DNA from 4 places in the Geomicrobium sp. JCM 19055 genome. Region 3 is predicted to be linked to each of the others. Evidence: riboswitches for the same ligand, from Rfam matches in the RefSeq annotation. Region 3 holds a riboswitch; each other region holds the start of a gene.
What was found. Region 3 has a riboswitch for thiamine pyrophosphate ahead of thiC (phosphomethylpyrimidine synthase ThiC). Riboswitches for the same ligand answer to the same signal wherever they lie in the genome.
Positions count from the first base shown of each region.

Region 1: linked by a shared signal. The riboswitch ahead of thiD (bifunctional hydroxymethylpyrimidine kinase/phosphomethylpyrimidine kinase) and the one ahead of thiC (phosphomethylpyrimidine synthase ThiC) in region 3 are both predicted to bind thiamine pyrophosphate.
Region 2: linked by a shared signal. The riboswitch ahead of thiT (energy-coupled thiamine transporter ThiT) and the one ahead of thiC (phosphomethylpyrimidine synthase ThiC) in region 3 are both predicted to bind thiamine pyrophosphate.
Region 4: linked by a shared signal. The riboswitch ahead of JCM19055_RS07965 (ABC transporter substrate-binding protein) and the one ahead of thiC (phosphomethylpyrimidine synthase ThiC) in region 3 are both predicted to bind thiamine pyrophosphate.

Region 1 is NZ_BAXL01000007.1:66,409-71,401, forward strand. Features, by position in the region: gene JCM19055_RS07715 (YolD-like family protein) at 1-157, shown strand, start outside; gene JCM19055_RS07720 (hypothetical protein) at 160-456, opposite strand; gene spoIIP (stage II sporulation protein P) at 622-1,761, shown strand; partial or broken gene cls (cardiolipin synthase) at 1,812-3,258, opposite strand; TPP riboswitch at 3,349-3,454, shown strand; partial or broken gene thiD (bifunctional hydroxymethylpyrimidine kinase/phosphomethylpyrimidine kinase) at 3,527-4,329, shown strand; gene JCM19055_RS07740 (DNA glycosylase AlkZ-like family protein) at 4,352-4,753, shown strand; gene JCM19055_RS07745 (DNA glycosylase AlkZ-like family protein) at 4,719-4,993, shown strand, end outside.
Region 2 is NZ_BAXL01000011.1:52,226-57,218, forward strand. Features, by position in the region: gene JCM19055_RS10845 (LysR family transcriptional regulator) at 1-269, shown strand, start outside; gene JCM19055_RS10850 (polysaccharide deacetylase family protein) at 314-1,060, opposite strand; partial or broken gene thiT (energy-coupled thiamine transporter ThiT) at 1,158-1,714, opposite strand; TPP riboswitch at 1,806-1,909, opposite strand; gene JCM19055_RS23650 (GNAT family N-acetyltransferase) at 2,184-2,519, shown strand; partial or broken gene ade (adenine deaminase) at 2,606-4,413, shown strand; gene JCM19055_RS10870 (SE1832 family protein) at 4,440-4,676, shown strand; partial or broken gene JCM19055_RS10875 (ABC transporter ATP-binding protein) at 4,767-4,993, opposite strand, start outside.
Region 3 is NZ_BAXL01000025.1:56,657-61,649, forward strand. Features, by position in the region: gene JCM19055_RS26710 (serine protease) at 57-230, opposite strand; partial or broken gene thiC (phosphomethylpyrimidine synthase ThiC) at 245-2,012, opposite strand; TPP riboswitch at 2,113-2,227, opposite strand; gene JCM19055_RS19215 (hypothetical protein) at 2,310-2,675, opposite strand; gene JCM19055_RS19220 (hypothetical protein) at 2,629-3,117, opposite strand; partial or broken gene JCM19055_RS19225 (YitT family protein) at 3,309-3,948, opposite strand; gene JCM19055_RS30420 (LysR family transcriptional regulator) at 4,102-4,227, shown strand; gene JCM19055_RS19230 (LysR family transcriptional regulator substrate-binding protein) at 4,334-4,981, shown strand.
Region 4 is NZ_BAXL01000007.1:111,040-116,032, reverse strand. Features, by position in the region: partial or broken gene JCM19055_RS07975 (arsenic resistance protein) at 659-1,619, shown strand; gene JCM19055_RS07970 (hypothetical protein) at 1,709-2,569, shown strand; partial or broken gene JCM19055_RS07965 (ABC transporter substrate-binding protein) at 2,635-3,553, opposite strand; TPP riboswitch at 3,632-3,734, opposite strand; gene JCM19055_RS07960 (hypothetical protein) at 3,846-4,025, opposite strand; gene JCM19055_RS23270 (LysR family substrate-binding domain-containing protein) at 4,088-4,600, opposite strand; gene JCM19055_RS23265 (LysR family transcriptional regulator) at 4,545-4,970, opposite strand.

The sequences.
Region 1 (4,993 bases), on a different contig from region 3:
TGTTTTTACGTATTATAACGAAGGGGAATTCCATGAAGTAGAAGGGCATTGTGACTATTTGAATCATGCCCAAAAACAGTTTCATATCGTTAGTGCGACAGAAGATGTTCATTACGTGAAGTTCCATTCTCTCGTGCATGTTGAGCTTTGTTCATGAGGCTAAGTGGTGAAGAAAGAAAGGATTGCAATGGCTGTGAGTGAATAAGAACCGATGGCAAGTGTTAAGAAGATAAACGCTCTCGTACTTTGCTTTCGTATGCGATTCTGGTGTCTTTTTACGAGGAAGATCGTACCTAAGAGAATGTAAATGAGTGATTCCAGTGCGAGGTGGAGATGGATTGTCATAAATGGACGGTTCCAAAGGCTGAATGTTGGAATGGCTACACATAGAAGAGCGACCCAGAGAACCCCTTCGGTTGGAAAGAGTCTTTCAAGTGTGTGATCATGTTCAGTCAATGTTATCACCTCTTGGTTTCTAAATGTTGCGTTCAAAAAAAGAATAAGATCGTATCTTTTATAAGCGAAAAGACTCAATCACGGTGAAAAGGATGAGCCATGTTCTAGTGAACGGATTCTAGACATAGACTCAGTTATAGTCTTTGCAAGTCAGGAGGACAGGCTGTGATTGGATCTACAACGATGACGAAAGTGATCGCAAGAATGCTCAAACAACTGCAACTCGTTATGCTTGCAATCATTGCGGTGATTGTCATTACCTTTGTGATGATATTCGTTATGACAACAACAGAAGTAGAAAAGCACTTTTCATCGTCTACAATTCATAGTTGGGTCAGCGATGTACAAGCTGATTGGTTCGTACACGTTATTGGAACAGAGAATCGTTATTTCCAAATGGGCGAAACACATACCGAATTGCCAAGTGCAACACAACTAGCATTTGAATTGACGACAAGCATTAACTTGCAAGAACCGAGAACATTATTAGGTCGAGAAGTGCCAGGCTTTTCTGCGTTTGATGCAGAGATTATCGTTGCCGGTGAAGGAACAGATTATACGACGATGCCAATGGAGTCAGCACCACCACCTGGATGGTATGACGAAACGTATCCTGCGACTCCTCAAGATGAAGAAGAGGAAGGGCCGAATGTTGACATCGACGCAGATGATGATCCGATTATCCACATCGTACACACTCATGATACGGAGTCGTTTTTGCCTGAGATTGAGGGCGATGTAGCGAACCATTCCGAAATCAACATCGTTCAATTAGGGAAGTACCTAGGTGAACAATTCCGAAGTTACGATTTGCCAGTTGAAGTGTCTGAGCATTCCATTGAGAGTCGATTGCATGAGCGTGGGCTTTCTTACAGTCAGTCTTACGACGTCTCGAGGGAGATCGTAACTGAAGCGATTGACACTAATGAGAGCTTAGAGTTTTTCTTTGATATTCATCGAGATTCACAACCGAAAGACATCACTACAGCAACGATTAACGGAGAAATCTATGCGCGTACGATGTTTGTAATTGGTCAAGATCATCCGAATTACGAACGTAATTTAGCAATGGCGACTGAATTGCATCATCGCTTGGAAGATCGCTACCCAGGACTTAGCCGAGGGGTTATTGCAAGTGGGGGAGCGGGTGTAAATGGCATTTACAATCAAGATCTTTCCCCGAATTCTACACTGATTGAGTTTGGTGGCGTTGACAATAATTTTGAAGAGCTACACCGTAGTGCCGACGTTATGACTGACGTCATTCAAGAGTACATCTATGAACAGCTTGAGGAAGAAGAATAGCACGAAGAAGCAAAGGGTCAAACCTTTGCTTCTTTTGAAGTGGGTACGGTTTATAAGATTGGCGATAACAAACGTGAGATCGACTCTTTAAACCGAATCCAAGCCCCTCGATCTCGGTACCGTTGTGCGGTCATTTCAGAACATTGTTCAAGGTCATGTTCAAAAATCGCTGCAAGCTTTTTACCGATCGCATCATGATACAAGAAGGCGTTGACCTCAAAGTTCAAACGGAAGCTACGAACGTCAATGTTGGCAGTGCCAATTGAACCAACGCTTCGATCAACCACGATCATTTTAGCGTGGATAAATCCAGCATCGTAAATAAAGAAGCGGGCGCCTGCTTTCAGTAACTCACCCATATATGAATAAGTCGCCCAATAAACAAAGATATGGTCAGGCTTATTTGGGATCATAATGCGCACATCTTTGCCAGCAAGCGCTGCAATACGAAGAGCATCAAGTAAGCTTGCATCTGGAATCAGATAGGGAGTCTGAATGTAGACAGAGTCTTTCGCTGACGTAATCATTTTAATATACCCATTTTTGATTTCTTCGTATTCAGTATCCGGTCCGCTGGATACAATTTGCGTAGCGAGCTCACCTTTTGTCTCAACAGGTGGGAAGTAGTGATCTTCGTATTCAATGAGCTGGTCTTTACTTGCTTGATTCCAATCTAAAATAAAGCGGGTTTGTAAAGCCTTCACAGAAGAGCCTCGTAGCCTGAGGTGCTATCGCGCCAATAGCCAAATCGCTTCGTGCGCCCGAGGTATTCATCCCCAACGTTAAAGCCGCCAACATAACCAATCTCGCCATCGATAACGACGATTTTACGGTGGTTGCGATAGTTTAACCGTGAGTTACATAAGGAATGCGTGACGGGAAGAAGACACCGACTTCGCCACCTGCTCGAATGAGTGAGCGAAAGTGCTTTCTTGAAAGTTTCCTTGAACCCATGTCGTCGTATAGAACGCGGACTTGTACACCTGCAAGCGCTTTTTCTGTTAATAAAGCAATGATTCGTTTGCCAATGCTGTCATTTCGAAAGATGTAATACTGTAAATGAATGTGATCGTTCGCAGCGGCTAAGTCTGTAATTAACTCCGAGAATTTATCAATTCCATCTGTGAAAACGTCAATATCATTGTCTTGAGTGAGTAGTGCACCATCACTTCGAAGGAGCAATGTGATGAGGTTTACATTGTTTTTAGCTGTGTCACTGTGAAAGTGATAACTGCCATCTTCAATTTGGCGGAGCTGTGTGTCGATGCTGTCTTTAAGACCGATCTTCTCGATGCCATCCCAATTGAAAAGGCGTTTACGGCTTAAGTTCTGACCGAGAATTAAATAAAGAATGAATCCGATAAACGGGAGAAACATTAAGATCAAGAGCCAAGCCCAAGTGGAATGAATGTCTTTACGTTCCATAAAGACGATCACAGCAGCTAACATGATGTTTAGAAGGACGAGTAAGCTAAGTAAAATTGAAATAATGTCCATATGTATCCCCCCTTCTTTTTAGGTATACGTTCATATCGTATCATGTTAATTTGCATACATCTTATAATATGTATGCTAAAATGAACGAAAATAGACCACTAGGGGTGCGCGAAATGGAGCGCTGAGAGACAGCGAAAGCTTAAAACCCTTTGAACCTGATCCGTACAGCGGCGGAGGAAAGTGGATGGTATGCACATCTGTGTGTCTAAGCCCTTCTCCTTCTGTGTTGACCAGGAGGTTTTTTTATTTGCGCATCACGAGGAGGAGAATTGATATGGTATCGAAAGCATTAACCATTGCAGGCACTGACCCTACAGGGGGAGCCGGTATACAAGCAGACTTAAAGACGTTTCAAGAACTCGGTGTATTTGGGATGAGTGTTATTACATCGGTTGTGAGCCAGAATACGCTTGGCGTGCGGTCTTTTGTCGATATGCATGAAGAGTTTATCGAAAGTCAAATTGATGCAGTGTTTGAAGATATACGTCCAGATGCAGTTAAGACAGGCATGCTTTCCAACCCTTCTGCGATTGCCATCGTGGCAAAGAAACTAAAGGAATACAATGTAAGTCAGTATGTTCTTGACCCTGTAATGGTTGCATCAAGTGGTCATGAGTTGATTTCACAAGAAGCTCGCCAGTCGGTAAAAGAAGAACTATTACCGCTAGCAACGTTAGTCACACCAAACTTGCCTGAAGCCCAAGCGTTAACCGGGCTTACGATTGAAACGATTGAAGATATGAAAGAAGCAGGGCGCATACTCGTAGAAGAATATGGCGTGAAAGCCGCTTTAATCAAAGGTGGACACTACAAAGGTGAAGCAGACGATTATTTGTACAACGGGACAGAGTTTCTGAAGTTTTCTGCGAAACGTTTTGATACGAAGCATACGCACGGAAGTGGTTGTACGTATGCAGCGGCCATTACGGCACGTCTTGCTGAAGGAGATTCGTTGAATCAAGCCGTTGAGCACGGCAAGTCGTTTATTACGAGTGCATTAGTAATCCACTAGAGATTGGTAAAGGCCAAGGTCCAACAAATCATTGGGGACACCGATTAACGACTAAGTAGCCACTAATAAGGAGGAATGATGGTGGAAGAGCTTCATGTAACACCAACGGTTGCACGTCAATTTTTGATTGAGAAGTTACTTCCGCATTGTTCCGATGCTCTTCAAACGTTAACAACATTGGAAGCGGTTCAACTGGATCCGGTCGCTGTCGTTGAGCGTAACCATCACCTCGTATTTATGAACAGGAACGAAACGTATCACAATGATGATTACGGACAGTTGCTCCAGCAAAAGCTCGCGTTTGAACATTTTGCGAATGCAGCATGCCTTTTGCCGATAGAAGACTATCCTCTTTTAAAGGGGGTACGTGAACGCATACGAATACGATGGCAAGAAGAGCAGGCGCAATACAGTGATGCGATGAGGGAGATTGTCACACTTCTAGCTAATGAAGGACCAAAGCCATCGCAAGCGTTTTTTTAGTGATCGTAAAGTTGTTGGCGGTTGGGATCATCCGACGAAAGCAACGACCAAGGAAACGACACACGCGCTGAGGATTTTATTCGAATGTGGCGAGATCCAAGTAAGTGGGAGAACGGGGAGTACGAGGCACTTTGCACTTACGGAGGAGCAAATCCCAGCAGCGGTACAAGAAGAGGCTAAGCGTATATCTAGTAATGAAGCTGACCGCCTCCTCTTAGAAAAATACATGCGGGCTTATCG
Region 2 (4,993 bases), on a different contig from region 3:
CAATCTTAAATCAATACAACGTATGGCCAGAGCGAATGCTCGAAGTGAACAACATTGGTACGTGTAAAGCATTAACGTTAGCTGGAGTTGGAGCTGCTGTTTTACCAGCATGTAGTGTGGAAGATTTAGATGAACGGTATCGGGTAGAGCTCATCCCTAACTCAGAGCGCAAGACGTGGGTTGTGTTTGAGAAAGAATATAGACAGTTACCACAAGTTGAAGCGTTCTTAACGATGTTAGAACAACAAAAAGCGAACGATTCTATATGACTCGTTTGCTTTTGTTTAGTCAATGATTTGTAGGTTTACGAACATTACAATCCAATCAGTTCAGAAGGAATGCCTTCATAACCACTATGAAGCAACAGCTCGCTTACAGTAACAAATTCAAAGCCTTCTTTTTCTAATTGATCGAGGATTTTATCGAGTGCTTTTACCGTTTCAGATCGGTTGCCACCTGCATCATGGAACAAGACGATGTCACCTGGATGAGAGCCAGGAGCAACGTTGTTAATGATGTTGGCTACACCTGGGCGTTTCCAATCTCTAGAGTCTTGATGCCATGACCAAATAATCGTCCGGTATCCTTCATCTGCAGCTAATGTGATGAGCCGGTCATCATAATAGCCACCGACTGAGCGGAAGAAAACAGGGCGAATTCCTGTAGCAGCGATAATGGCTTGTTCGGTTTTTTCGAGTTGTTGAAGAAATAGATCATCAGAAATCCCTTGCATACCGACATGCTCATACGTATGATTCCCAATTTCGTGTCCATCTTCGATTCCTCGTTGTAAAAGCTCTGGATACCTTTCTGCATGTTTACCGATTACGAAAAATGTTGCTTTTGCATGATGCTTTTTAAGTACATCCATAATTAACGGTGTGTACAAAGGGTGTGGGCCATCGTCGAATGTAATCGCAATTAATTTTCTTTCACTTGGAACATTCCAGACGATTTCACCAGAGTCTTGCCATTCTTCTTTTGACTTCGCTTGAACGTCATTGAAGCCACTCGTAAACAAAAGAAGCAAACTACACAATGCAAAAAGAATCCTTTTCATAAGCGACTCCTTTCTTTACATCTCAAGCTTATCTTGCCTGATCTTCCTTAAATCATGCGAAAAAAAAGCTACTCATCAACGATGAGTAGCGACAAAATTAAGAAGCAATTGGATTGTCTACTTTAGATGCAGGTAAGGCTTTCTTAAAGAAACTCGGTTGTGCTTTACTAATTAAGAAAATGACTCCAAATGTAATAAGTGTTGCTGGAATAATATAAGATGCGTTATATACGATCGAATAAATCCAAACGTTCCATCCTTCAGGTGTGTAAGCACCAAACCAAATCACCCCTGATATGATGTGCACGAATAGACGCAAGAAGCTTGCTACAAAAAGCCCAACGATTGCCCATTTAATCGCAAGTTCCCCTTTACGATTACGTAGTGTAAACAGTCCTGCAAGTCCAACGACTGCAAAGGCAACGGGGTAATCCAATAGCGCCTGTACAGGGTGGAGAATCGATGAGCGAGAACGAGCTTTAGCGTCCCGACAAGTAATCCGGTTGCTACACCGACTTTAACGCCTCGACGAAATGCCATAACAAAAATCGGTAACATCACAAGTGTTATCGATCCTCCCATTACCCATGGACCGCTAAATTCAATACGATCAAGTATAAGTGCTAATGCAGTCATCAGAGCAATTTCGACCATGATTAATGTTCTTGTTTGCACAAAAATATCCCCTTTCTGTTTTTGCCACAGGGGGATGTAGGTAGACAGGTCCCAATAAAACAAGTGATAAGAAGGACCGTTCCCACTTCCCTACGCTGGTATGATCCAGGTCAGGTTCGAAGAGTTAGGGCAATAAGAGCCCCTCTCAGTCTTGCGACACCTCTAGTGGTTTGATTTACAATTTTCATTTTTATTATAGACTAAAGATACAAAAAAAACCAATATCGTTTTGCTGTGTAGAGCTTTTATAAAGATGAATGATCTTTTTCGTAGAGCACATAATGAGAAGGGACTGTCTAAAATAAATGAACGTACACATTCGAGAAATTAAGCTAGAAGACGTAAAACAGGTCGCGCATGTCCATGTAAGTAGTTGGAAAACGACCTACCCAGGAATCGTGCCTACTTCTTTTCTTAATAGCTTACAAGTAGATGAGAGGGCAACACTATGGAAAGCAGAATTAACGCAGGGATGGAAATGACCTATGTTGCAAGTAATGATCAAAATAATATTATCGGATTCATTTCAATCGGAAGAAGTAAAAACGTTCAAGCACATGCACAAGTTTATGCTTTATACTTATTGGAAGGCGTACAGCGAAAAGGAATTGGTAAGGCATTGATGAAACGAGCGATGGAGGATTTTTATGCACAAGGTTATCAATCGTTTATCGTAGAAGCCTTGTTGAAAACCCATCGATGGCTTTTTATCGTGCATTACGACCGATGCATTATTCGTTATCGACGTTTGTTATTCATAAACGAGAGATTAAAGAATGGGTGATGACATTTTCTGTAGAGCAGGTACGTCAACAACTAGCAACGTAAAACAATTGAAGTTTATTCTATAGATTATGAGGAGGAATAGGAATGTATCAACGCCAGAAGCAAGAAGAGTGCCTTGTCGAGTTAAATCAAACAGCTAGAGGGGAAATGAAAGCAACGCTCGTCATTCAAAATGCAACACTTGTTAGTGTAACGACAGGTGAGCTACTTGAAGGGAGAGATGTTGCTGTTCATCAATCACGAATTGCCTATGTAGGAAAAGACGCTTCACATACGATCGGTGACGATACGCTCGTCATCGATGCGCAAGGAAAATACTTATCTCCAGGGTTTTTAGATGGACATTGTCATATTGAAAGCAGTCAGATTACACCTACGCAGTTTGCGCGTGCCGTCTTATCAAAAGGGACAACGGGTGGATTCTTTGATGCCCATGAGATTACGAATGTACTCGGACTTGAAGGATTAAAGTTAATGCTCGAAGAAGCAAGACAAACGCCAATGGCCGCATACATGCAAGTCGCTTCTTGCGTTCCATCAACAGGTCCGGAGTTTGAGACAAACGGTGCTGAGATTGGACCGAATGAAGTTGCCGAAGCGTTTACGTGGGGAGACGATATGGTTGCACTCGGTGAAGTGATGAACTTCCCAGGCGTTGTGTATGGTGACGAAAAGATGCTCGGTGAAATTCGTGAGACGTTGCGTGCAGGAAAAGTTGCTGACGGTCACTATACGTGGTCTGCAAGTGACGATGTGAAACTGTCCGCTTATGTGAGCACTGGCATTAGTGGTGATCATGAGTGTACCACCGCAGAAGATGTGATTGAACGGATTCGTCTCGGTCAATACGCGAAATTACGTCGAGGTTCTGCATGGCACGATGTGGCAGAAACGATTAAAGCATTCACAGAACATAATATCAATACGAGAAGAATGGTACTCGTCACAGACGACCGAAGTCCAGAATCACTTGTAGATGAAGGTCACATTGACTTTGTAATCCGTCATGCGATTATGCAAGGCGTTCCTCCAGTTATTGCCATTCAAATGGCAACGATTAATACTGCAGAACGATTTGGTTTATCAAATGATGTCGGTGTAATTGCTCCTGGTCGCTATGCTGATATGGTCTTACTCGAAGGCTCTTTAAATGAAATTAATGTTGAAACGACAATTGCAGCAGGTACTGTCGTTGCTAAGAACAATGAAATGGTCGTTGATTTACCAGCATTCGATTGGCCACAATCAGCAATTCAATCAGTAAAGCTTGAGCGCACGGTAGAAGCTAAAGATTTCGAAATTAACGCTCCAGTTAGCGATGGAACCGTGACAGTTCGAACGATTGGCGTACGTGAAAATCACGTAGATACGAAAGAACAGCATGTTGATTTAAACGTTCAAAAAAATAAACTCGTATTGTCCGATGAAGTGTGTAAGATGTCTGTCATTGAACGACATGGTAAAAACGGCAATCAAGGCTCGGGGTTCTGTCCGGTGTTGGATTTAAGCAACCAGTAGCGATGGCAATGACTGTTGCTCACGACTCGCACAACTTGATGGTCATTGGGAATGATGATGAGCTGATGGCAACCGTTGCAAATGAAGTGAGTGCGATGCAAGGAGGAATCGTTGTAAGAACGCATGAACAAGAAACGGTACTTCCTTTACCAGTGGCGGGGTTAATGTCTGATGCACCGTTTGAAGAAGTTGCAGCAAAATCAAAAGAGATTAGTGAACATTTAGCCCAAGCCGGTTGTACGATGAACTACGCATTTATGACATTGTCGCTATTAGCACTTGTCGTCATCCCAGATATTCGTCTTTCAGATAAAGGGCTTGTGCGAATTGGAGAACAAGGGTTTGAAAAAGTATCGTTATTTGTAACGGATTAAGTTTCCTACAATGACATGGGTAGCAATTGTCGTATGCTTGGAAAGATGTTACGTTTAAGGCAGTAATTGAGGTGATCACAATGACAATTGATGAAGCAAAACAGCAGTTACAAATGTTAAAAGCGGATTATGCCCGTGTGCAAGGCGATTTAGAAAAGATCGAATCCATTGGTGGGAATGTTCGACCTGTTACGAGACAACTTAAACAACTTGAAGAAGAGATTCAAGTTGCTCGTCAAACGGTAAATGAATTAGAGCAGTAATAAATAACGTAAATGGAATGAATGTCACCTCGGGGACGTTCGTTCTTAACTAAACAAGCTCGTGCCTATAAACAAAAGGCACGAGCTTGTTTAGTTTTCATAAGAAGGTTGTGTAATTCGTTGTTCGGTCTTGACATCAAAAAAACTGAGCGTGTGCCATATCGACTTTGAATTGAACTTGGTCACCTCGATTAAGGCGATGGGTTGGTTTTACAGTGACTCGTAGCTCTTGTTGTTCGGCTTGTGCATAAATGACGCATTCAGAGCCTGTTAGTTCAATTAGATTTATCTTTGTATGAATGTGGGAAACTGAACGA
Region 3 (4,993 bases):
AACGAACATCTAGAAGGGAGTTGCCCCTGAACGAACAACTCCCTCGTATACCACTATTAATAATAAAGCACTTCTACCTTATTACACGTTAAGCATCGCCTCATTAAATCATCTTCACTAAAACGATGCGTACACTGCTGTTGAATATGTTCAAGCGTTGCTTCAAGTTGCTCAACTTCAACCTTCTTCTCTTCAATGAGGTGCTCGATTTGCTTCACTCTACCATCCATCGATTTCCCTCCGATTATCGGTACAACTTCGCACCAGCATCAACAAACTCATTTGCCTTTTCTTTTAAGCCGGTCTGAATCTCTTCAGACTGTGACGCGGTAAGCTTGCGAATATCATGTGAAATTCGCATACTGCAAAATTTCGGACCGCACATTGAACAAAAGTGAGCTGTCTTTGCTCCTTCAGCTGGCAACGTTTCATCATGATACGCCATCGCCCGATCTGGATCTAACGAAAGGTGGAATTGATCGCGCCAGCGAAATTCAAACCGCGCTCTCGATAAGGCATCGTCTCGTTTTCTAGCTCCCGGATGACCTTTAGCAAGGTCTGCGGCATGTGCGGCAATTTTATACGTAATCACACCTTCTCGAACGTCGTCACGATTAGGTAGCCCTAAATGCTCTTTAGGGGTCACATAGCAAAGCATCGCTGTACCATACCATCCAATCATCGCTGCACCGATCGCAGACGTAATGTGGTCGTAACCTGGGGCAACATCTGTCGTTAACGGACCTAACGTGTAGAATGGGGCTTCGTCACACACTTCTAACTGCTTATCCATATTTTCTTTAATCAGATGCATCGGCACGTGACCAGGTCCTTCAACCATCACTTGTACATCGTATTGCCACGCTCGCTTCGTTAATTCACCTAACGTATCAAGTTCAGCGAACTGAGCTTCGTCATTCGCATCTGCAATCGATCCTGGACGCAAGCCATCACCAAGGGAAATACAAATGTCGTAGGCACGTAATATCTCACAAATCTCATCAAAATGCGTATACAAGAAACTTTCCTCATGATGAGCAAGGCACCATTGCGCCATAATCGATCCACCTCTAGAAACAATGCCCGTTAATCGATTCGCCGTTAACGGAACATACCGCAATAAAACGCCCGCATGAATCGTAAAATAATCAACCCCTTGCTCCGCTTGCTCAATGAGCGTATCCCGATAAACGTCCCAAGTCAGATCTTGAGCGACACCGTTTACTTTCTCAAGTGCCTGATAAATCGGAACCGTCCCAACTGGAACAACGGAGTTACGAATAATCCACTCCCGCGTTCGATGAATGTTCTTTCCGGTTGAAAGGTCCATAATGTTATCTGCACCAAAACGGGTTGCCCACGTCATCTTCTCTACTTCATGTTCAATTGAAGACGAAACTGCAGAGTTACCAATGTTCGCATTGATTTTGACGTGAAAGTTACGACCAATAATCATCGGCTCACTTTCCACATGATTAATGTTCAACGGGATAATCGCCCGCCCCTTGGCAACTTCTTCACGAACAAACTCCGGTTCCATCTGTTCACGAATGGCAATGAACTCCATCTCAGGCGTGATAATGCCTTTTTTTGGCATAATGAAGTTGGGTCACACATTGACCTGGTAGTGCTTTACGAACGGTACGTCGGAACTCTACTTGTTGTTGATCATGCGTCGATGATTCACTACGAACGCCATTGTCTTCAGGCTTTACTTGGCGTCCCTCATACTCTTGTGTATCCTTTCTTTCTACGATCCAATTTTCCCGTATAGCTGGCAGCCCTTCTGTTAACTGAATATGAGCGTTTTCGTCCGTATATGGTCCACTCGTATCGTAGACGAGGAGGGGTTCATTGTGCGTTTCCCTGCCGTCTTCATGAATGGTTGGACTTAACGAAATTTGTCTCATCGGCACTTGAATGTCAGGACGGGAACCTTGAATATACACCTTCTTACTTCCTTCAAAACTAGACAACATTTCAATGTTTTCTTGCTGCACACTTTTTGTCATTTAAGCCTCTCCTTCAAACTAATTCCTAAAGGACGAGATCAAGAGCATACAAAAAAACCAGGCCGCAATAAATCGACCTGGTTTATCCATACAAGAAGTAATGACTCATAGATAACTTCCCTACGCTGGCATGATCCAGATCAGGTCCAAAGAGTCAAGAAGCTTCATTGCGCTTCCCTCTCAGCCCAGCTCATTGGGCTCCCCTAGTTAAGGTTATTTAATTCTGGCATAAGTATAGAATGGATTGAATAATAAGTCAAATCAGAATTTATCCGAAGAGGTGCAACTTCTTATTGATTATTGTGGATAAGGTGTGAATAGTTGCTGGAACATCTCTTCATCAACGTCTTCGTTTTCCAATTCAATGACCATAAAGCTCCATTGATCTTCCGTTGGTTGTTGAATGAAGAACGGAACTCCCTTACCTACAACGTGGCTCCTAACTTCTAAGGCTTGACTCATCTTATCATTGTTAAAGCCAAAGTTATCAAACGTGTACACGTCTCCTGATTGCTCCACAACATGGATGGCAAATAATGCTGTTCTCGAAGGGGGCACATTCGTCGTACCTGGATTTCTCCGGATAAAAGGTTCAACAACGACATGATCCACTTCTTCAAGTTGCTTCTTGCCGTTCCCCGAATGATACGATCGACACGCCATCATGATCAATCACGCGAACATGATCCCACGATATAAAAATCAACAGAGGCAACATCAGTAAGCTCGTAAAGAAGGGAATAAGCACACGTTTTTGTTTTATACCTTCACCAGACAGAAGTGGCGCCACTGAAAGAATAAAAACGATAAACAGAATAACGATCAGCCACATGAATGAGTCATTCGCGTACAACATCATATAAAGCTCATCACCGTGACTTAAGGCATTCTCTTGAGAATCAAATAGCCACATGAACCCACCCATAGAAAACGGTATAAATAGAGCAAAATAAAAGAAAATCCGAGTATGATACCACAATCGTTGTTTAAGATTACGAAATCCGTTTCGCACACCAGTTCCTAAAAACCATACCGGAATTACAAACGCGAATTGTATAAACAGATAGAAAAAGATTTCATATTCTTCAAACAAAGGATCGATCATGATAAAGGCCATCACCACGCAAACGCTTGTAAGCTAAAGCCAACAATTACACGCCAAGACGGGATCTTTGCTACTTCCTCACGCTTTTCAGTAGAAGTTTCACTCATCACTGATTCCCCTTCCATCGTTATTCCCTACGTTTCGGAAAAGGAAAAAGTTTCTAGTGCATTAAAATTGAGGAAGAAATCATCCTAGACATACCAAGCCTTTAGAGGTTTTTGATAAAGTTTAATCAACCAGCCGAGAATTTTACCGATAAAATATACGGAGATAAATGTTCCAAAACCAATCGCCCCTAACGATCTTGTAAACATGAGACAAATTGCTCCCGCAATAACTACATTTACACTATCGGTCAAGATTTTTGCTCTGCTCAATTGCAATCCAAATCGTTTACCAATCACATACGTCAGTGCATCGTATGGCATAAGAGGCAAGTTCGCTGTGAAGTAGAGCAGCAATCCGATTGCAACGAGAACTAAGCTAACGACCAAATAACTCGTTCTTGCCAACAAACCCACTGGCGTTGTAAACAGTTGTAACAATTCCAACGTAAAATACATAAAAAAACCCGAACAAAAGCACAATCGGGATTTGCTTCAAATAGTCTCTTAACTTCGATTTTCTATATAACAGCATCTGAATGAAAATAAAAATAACATTCACTATAATCGTTGTTATTGCAATCGTTGCTTCAGACGATAATGTTAGCGCATACGGTAATGATGATACCGGTGAGACACCTAAATTCGCCTGAATGGAAAAACTAACACCTAACGATAACGAAAACAATCCAACAACATATAAGCTTAATTGCTTCGCTTGATTCATACTCATTTCAACTACTCACCTTCATGGTCATGTTGTCGATCACCTACATTTAACCTATCATAGAAGTAGTCATATGAATAATATATATAAAATTAATAAATCATATCTAAAAACATATGTTGGTAATTCTCAACTTTAAGAAAGGACACTCACATGGACATTCGCCAACTCTATTATTTTAAGGAAATCGTTAACCAAGGAAGCATTTCTAAAGCAGCCGATGCTCTTCACATGGCTCAGCCTCCACTAAGCCAACTTCTAAAAAAAACTCGAAGATGAACTAGGTTCGACACTCATTCATCGCTACCGACAAAAATGGCAAGTGACTGAGACTGGTACTCTTTTGTACAACTATGCATGTCAACTCCTTAATGAAATGGACGACATGAAGCAACGAATTACCGAAATTGAGAACGGAGATGCCGGCTCTGTACACATCGGGGTTTCTTCGTCTTGTTCAAATCTTTTATTAGATTACATTAAACAACATCGCCAACACTACCCAAATGTGAAAATCCATATTCATAATGGAAACTCTGAAGATTTGTTAACACTACTTGAACAAAAAGAGATTGATGTTGCATTTCTCTTGCGCCCGTTCGACTACACCCGTTACGACCACAAACTTCTAAATTTACAATCTTGTCGCGCTGTTATTCCGAAAGCTTGGATTAGTCAGTTCCCTGACTATGACGTAACGTTTACACAGCTAGCCAGGACTCCCTTCGTATTGTTAGCACCACTTGAAGGCTTATCATTAACAGAAAATATTAAGAGTTCTTTTCAAAACGAGCAAGTAGAACCAAACGTTATTATTGAATGCAAAGATATTCAAATGGTCATCCAGCTAGTAAGCCAAAAGGTGGGTGTCTCTGTTATTCCAATCGACTCCCTATCAACAACACATGACTCCATTACACTTAGACCGATTAAGGGTTTTGATGATGTTATGGAACCTGCCATTATTAAATTGAAAGACTCACATCGCTCTGTCGCCGCACGACAATTTTGGCAACTGATCACCTCGACATAACGACAAAAAATC
Region 4 (4,993 bases), on a different contig from region 3:
TATGCAATCACTTCGACTCCCGAAACATCGAACAGCTGTTAATCTTATATGTGTATACCTAAGGAAGAAACTAAACATATGTAAATCATGAACTTATATGGAAAGGTCCACCTCCGATTTCCATATTATATACTAACATATAAAACCTAACAATTGCAGTGTCTTATTAAAAACAGTTATGGCCGATTCTCATAATTATTTGCTTCACAATCACATTATTTTGACCACTAATAACTAACCGATTCAATGTCATAAAAAAATCCCCCATACAAAAAAAATGTATGGAGGAGCTAAAAATGGTTACCAACCGTTTATGATTGTAACATGTATATTCATCATTACGTAGGGGTTTTTATACATCCAAAACACTGATTATCTTCTAACTACAACTACAGTTTTTTTATTTCTGTATATTTATGACTTTTTCTTCAGTCGCTCTTTTAACATTCGCATATTTCGTGAATCGAAATTCATAGGAAAAGGAAATTTCTGTGTCCTATGGACCCTACTAGATTCCCCGAAACTAAAACGTGGCATTTTATCTAATTTCATGTAAAATTGTCTATTTTATCGTCATAACAGCTATTCGCTTGTCGTTACGACTCATGGCAGCTTGTTATACTAAGTGTAGAATTCATTTTTAAGGCGGGTCTTCGTTATGAATGTTATTGAAAAATACCAATCACTTCTCATCATACTTGCTATCGGTCTTGGTCTACTGCTCGGTCAAATCGTCATGATTGAACGCCATGCAGAACTGTTCATCTTGCCTCTCTTAATCGCTATGCTCTATGGACTGTTCCTCTCCATTCCGCTTAAAGGATTTCTGAGTGCTTTTCAACACCGCAGGTTTTTAGGGTCGAGTGTGTTTCTTAATTTCGTATGGACACCTATTTTTGCTTGGGTGTTAGGTGCACTCTTTTTAGCAGATCACCCTGCCCTTTGGCTAGGATTTATTTTGTTACTCGTCACCCCATGTACAGACTGGTATCTTATTTTCACGTCGATTGCAAAAGGTAACGTGCATTTGTCTACATCTGTGTTGCCCGTTAACCTCCTATTGCAAGTCATCTTATTACCACTATACTTATTGATCTTTGCTGGCACGATGGAAATGGTACACCTACCGACAATCCTTGAAAGTGTGCTCTTCGTCCTGTTTCTCCCATTTATTCTCGCTACATTGACGCGATTAATCTTTCGTAACAGAACCAACTTCTTACAATCAAAGGTCCTACCTTTCTTTAGCACTGCTCAGCTCGTCTTTCTCTGCTTAGCGATTGTGGCGATGTTCGCTTCACAAGGCACCTATTTAATGGACAACCTAGAAGTCCTATGGTTACTGCTTCTTCCGCTGTTGTTGTTCTTTTTGATTAACTTTTTTTTATTTCCTTACTTGCTGGAGGATTCTTCGTTTTCGCTACGAAGACACCGCAAGTTTAAACTTGACGATCATTGCAAGAAACTCTCCAGTGGCACTTGCGATTGTGTTAGCCGCTTTTCCAGAGCAGCCACTCATTGCTCTTGCACTCATTATTGGTCCGCTCATTGAACTGCCCGTACTCGCAGTCATTTCTCAAGCATTATTAAAACGAAGGAAGAAACATTTAGGTCTTTAAGATCTATAATTTCCAAAATCTAGATTGCTCTTCGCGATTTCCGGGTACATATACAGAGTAATAGATAAAGAGAAAAGGGAGCGGTCAGCTTGAAGAAAATGTATCCACTAGTTGGAATGACGAGTGTTTCGATGATTCTCGCGGCATGTGCGACAGACGAAGGAACTAACGACGAGCAGCAAGACGATCCGATTACCGAGAGCGATGAAGAAGTCGCAGACGCAGATGAACCAGAAGACAGTTCAGATCATCACCAAACAGCAGAAGAAATTATTGAAGCTGCAATTGCTGCAGAAGAAGAGCGTCAAAGTTTTTCCATGCACTCAGTTATGACGATGGGGATTGACGCTAGTGTTGATGAAGACATTCCCGAAGAAGAAGACGGTGAAGCTGAAGAGCGGGAATTCGTTGAGTACTCCTACAGTCATGAAGACGGAACCGTTAGCACTCGAAATGAAACGATGGTCGACGGAGAACCGACTGAATATACAGCTGGAGACAGTGAGTATACGTTGTTCTACACAGAAGGTGATGACGTTGCTTACCGCGTTGAACAATTTGAGATTGAAGATGACCCTGCAGACGTCAATCCAATGGCAAATCAATTTGAGCAATTCCTTGAAGACTATGAAGTAGAACTAGTCGGTGAAGAAGAAGTCAACGGGTTCATGAGTTACCACATTACATTTAGCGATGACGTCGAAGTTCGCCATTATTGGATTGAACAAGAGACGTACGAAATTGTGAAGATGGATAATGAACATGAAGACAACCCGTTCCGCATCGGATTAGACGTATTGGAATTTGAAGAGAGCATTGACTATGATGAAGCTTTCTTCAAACTTGAAGATGTACTACCAGAAGACGTTGAAATTGAAGACCGAGATGAAGATGAGCATCTAGAACAAGAACTTGAAGATTCACTAGATGATCTAGACGAAGATCAATAAAGTTACAAAGTGAATGAAAGCGATTGAGCACAACCCTGAGGGTTGTGCTCAATTTTTGCCAACGACTAACGGGTTGTAACTGAACGTACCGTATGAATCAGCTCATTTGTCCAATAGTTGGTAGGCTCAATCACTTGAGCAATTTTTCCTGAGTTCTTCAACCACGTTTGCAATTCATCATAATACGCTTCTGTCATCGAAAAGTCGTACGTAAAACACGGAAGGGTTGCGTTCATAATTGACTGGTTAAGTGGATCGCTTTCATCAGCTTGTGTGAATGCATAATAAATTGCTTTCGCTTCATCAGGGTTCTCATAAAGATAATCAATTGACTTTCTAATTACTTTCATAAATGACGCGAGCACATGTTTTTGTTGTTCGAACACCTCTGGGGATGTAATAAAGATAAGCTGGCAAAAGTCAGGAACTCCAAAGTCCTTTAAAGCAAAATAATCAACATCCAGTCCTCGATGCTTCGCTTCTGCCACTTCAAAATTTCTAAAAACTAAAGTTGCAGCATCGGCCTTATCTTCTACTAATGCATCCGTATGGTAAAAGCCGTTATTCACGGGCTTAAACTGTTCCAACTCACACGCTCCACCGTCATGTTCAACCATCGTTTTGACAATCGCAAGCCCACCTAACCCTGGTGCGCCTGGTATTGGATTCTCTTTCCAATTAGATCGACTGGGCGTTTAATCCCTTTTGCTTTGTTATACATCACACCGCCATTGGTATGTAGAAATCTTGCAAAACCTAGCACCGGTTCGCCAGCTGCACGGTCTTCGACGAGGTGTAACGGTTCTGTAATTGCAATATCCATCTTACCTGCTTTAATTTCATCAATCGCATCGAAATGATCTTCTGGTTCAATCATCGTCACATCTATGCCTTCGTTCGCAAACCATCCTTTTTCCATTCCGATCATCAACGGAATGTGATCTGGTTCATGAACCATTCAAGCCCTACTGAAATCTTTTGCATCTTTCATTACTCCCTTATTAAATAATAAAAAATCCACTTCTTGTCGTAAGAAAGAAGTGGATTTACGTAAACGGGTTATGTAAAAACAACTCACTTCCCTACGCTGGGTTCAACCAGATCAGGTTCTAAGGGTCAAAGCTTTGCTTTTCTCAGCCTACAGTTGGCTCCCCCAGTGAAAGATTGAACTTTTCTAACTTTATTAAAACACAACCGTTTGCCGTGTACAAACTGATTGCATAAAAAAGAAAGGCACACTCAGTGCCTTTCTTACACCGCATACGATTCAAGATTATCAATCTATTGATCGGTTCGTGAAGATGATTTTGATGCTTTTTTTGTCCTTTTGATCTTTCTCTTCACGATACACTTCATCTACTGGGACAGGGTCTTCAAACTCGTTATCTTCAACATCGTTTTTCTTCGGACGATTTTTCTGGAATTGAATAGGATCGTTTTGTTTGCGATTCTTCATTCAAATCACCTCTTAATACTTGTTTTCCACGAAACGACAGTTACGAAACATCCCCAAGTTAATTAAACTTTGAATGTTTTTAGTAACTCAACAACACCGTGAACGAGTGGTGTTTGCGTATGTTTATGCCATGTTAAAACAGTTTTTTTATAGTGAGTAATGTCAATTTCTTTATAGACAACGTTATGATGCTGGATATGTGATGTTGATTCGGGTACAAACGAAATGCCAAACTCCGCGGCAACAAGAGAAACCATCGTTTGTTGTTCTGTTGAATATTGTGCGATATTCATGACAGTGTTCGATTTGATATATAAAGAACGCACCGCTTCAAAGTACCCTTCTCCTGCTTCTCTTGGACTTATGATTAACGGCTCATTAGATACGTCTTCCATTGCGATTGGTCCAGTCGACGAGGCTAGCGGATGACTTTTAGGTAAGCAGACGATAAACTTCTCTTCATAGAACGGATGCGTATTTAACTCTTCGTCACCTACAGGTGGGACAAGAAGCGCTAAATCAATGTCTCCCGTTAATAACGCTTGAATTTGCTGCTTTGTCGTTAATTGTGACACGTGAATTTCGAGCTTCGGATATTGTTTTTTTTATTAGCGTTAAGACCCGTGGCAAAATTTGAAAAACTACCGATCCTCCAAAACCAATCGCTATTTTCCCTCGTTCTCCTCGGTCAATTTCTTGTAAAATTGCAGTCTCCTTCTCAAGACGAGCAAGCATCTGAACAGAGAGCTCATACAAATACTCACCAGCTTCTGTTAAGGCAACAGAACGATTCGTTCGTTCCAATAATTGTACATTTAAGTTCTGTTCGAGCTCTTTGATTTGCGCACTTAATGGCGGTTGTGAAATGTTCAAACGTTGTGCAGCATTACCAAAGTGCAGCTCTTCAGCGACAGCGATAAAGTAACGCAAATGACGAAGTTCCATCTTTAATCCTTCTTTCCATACGT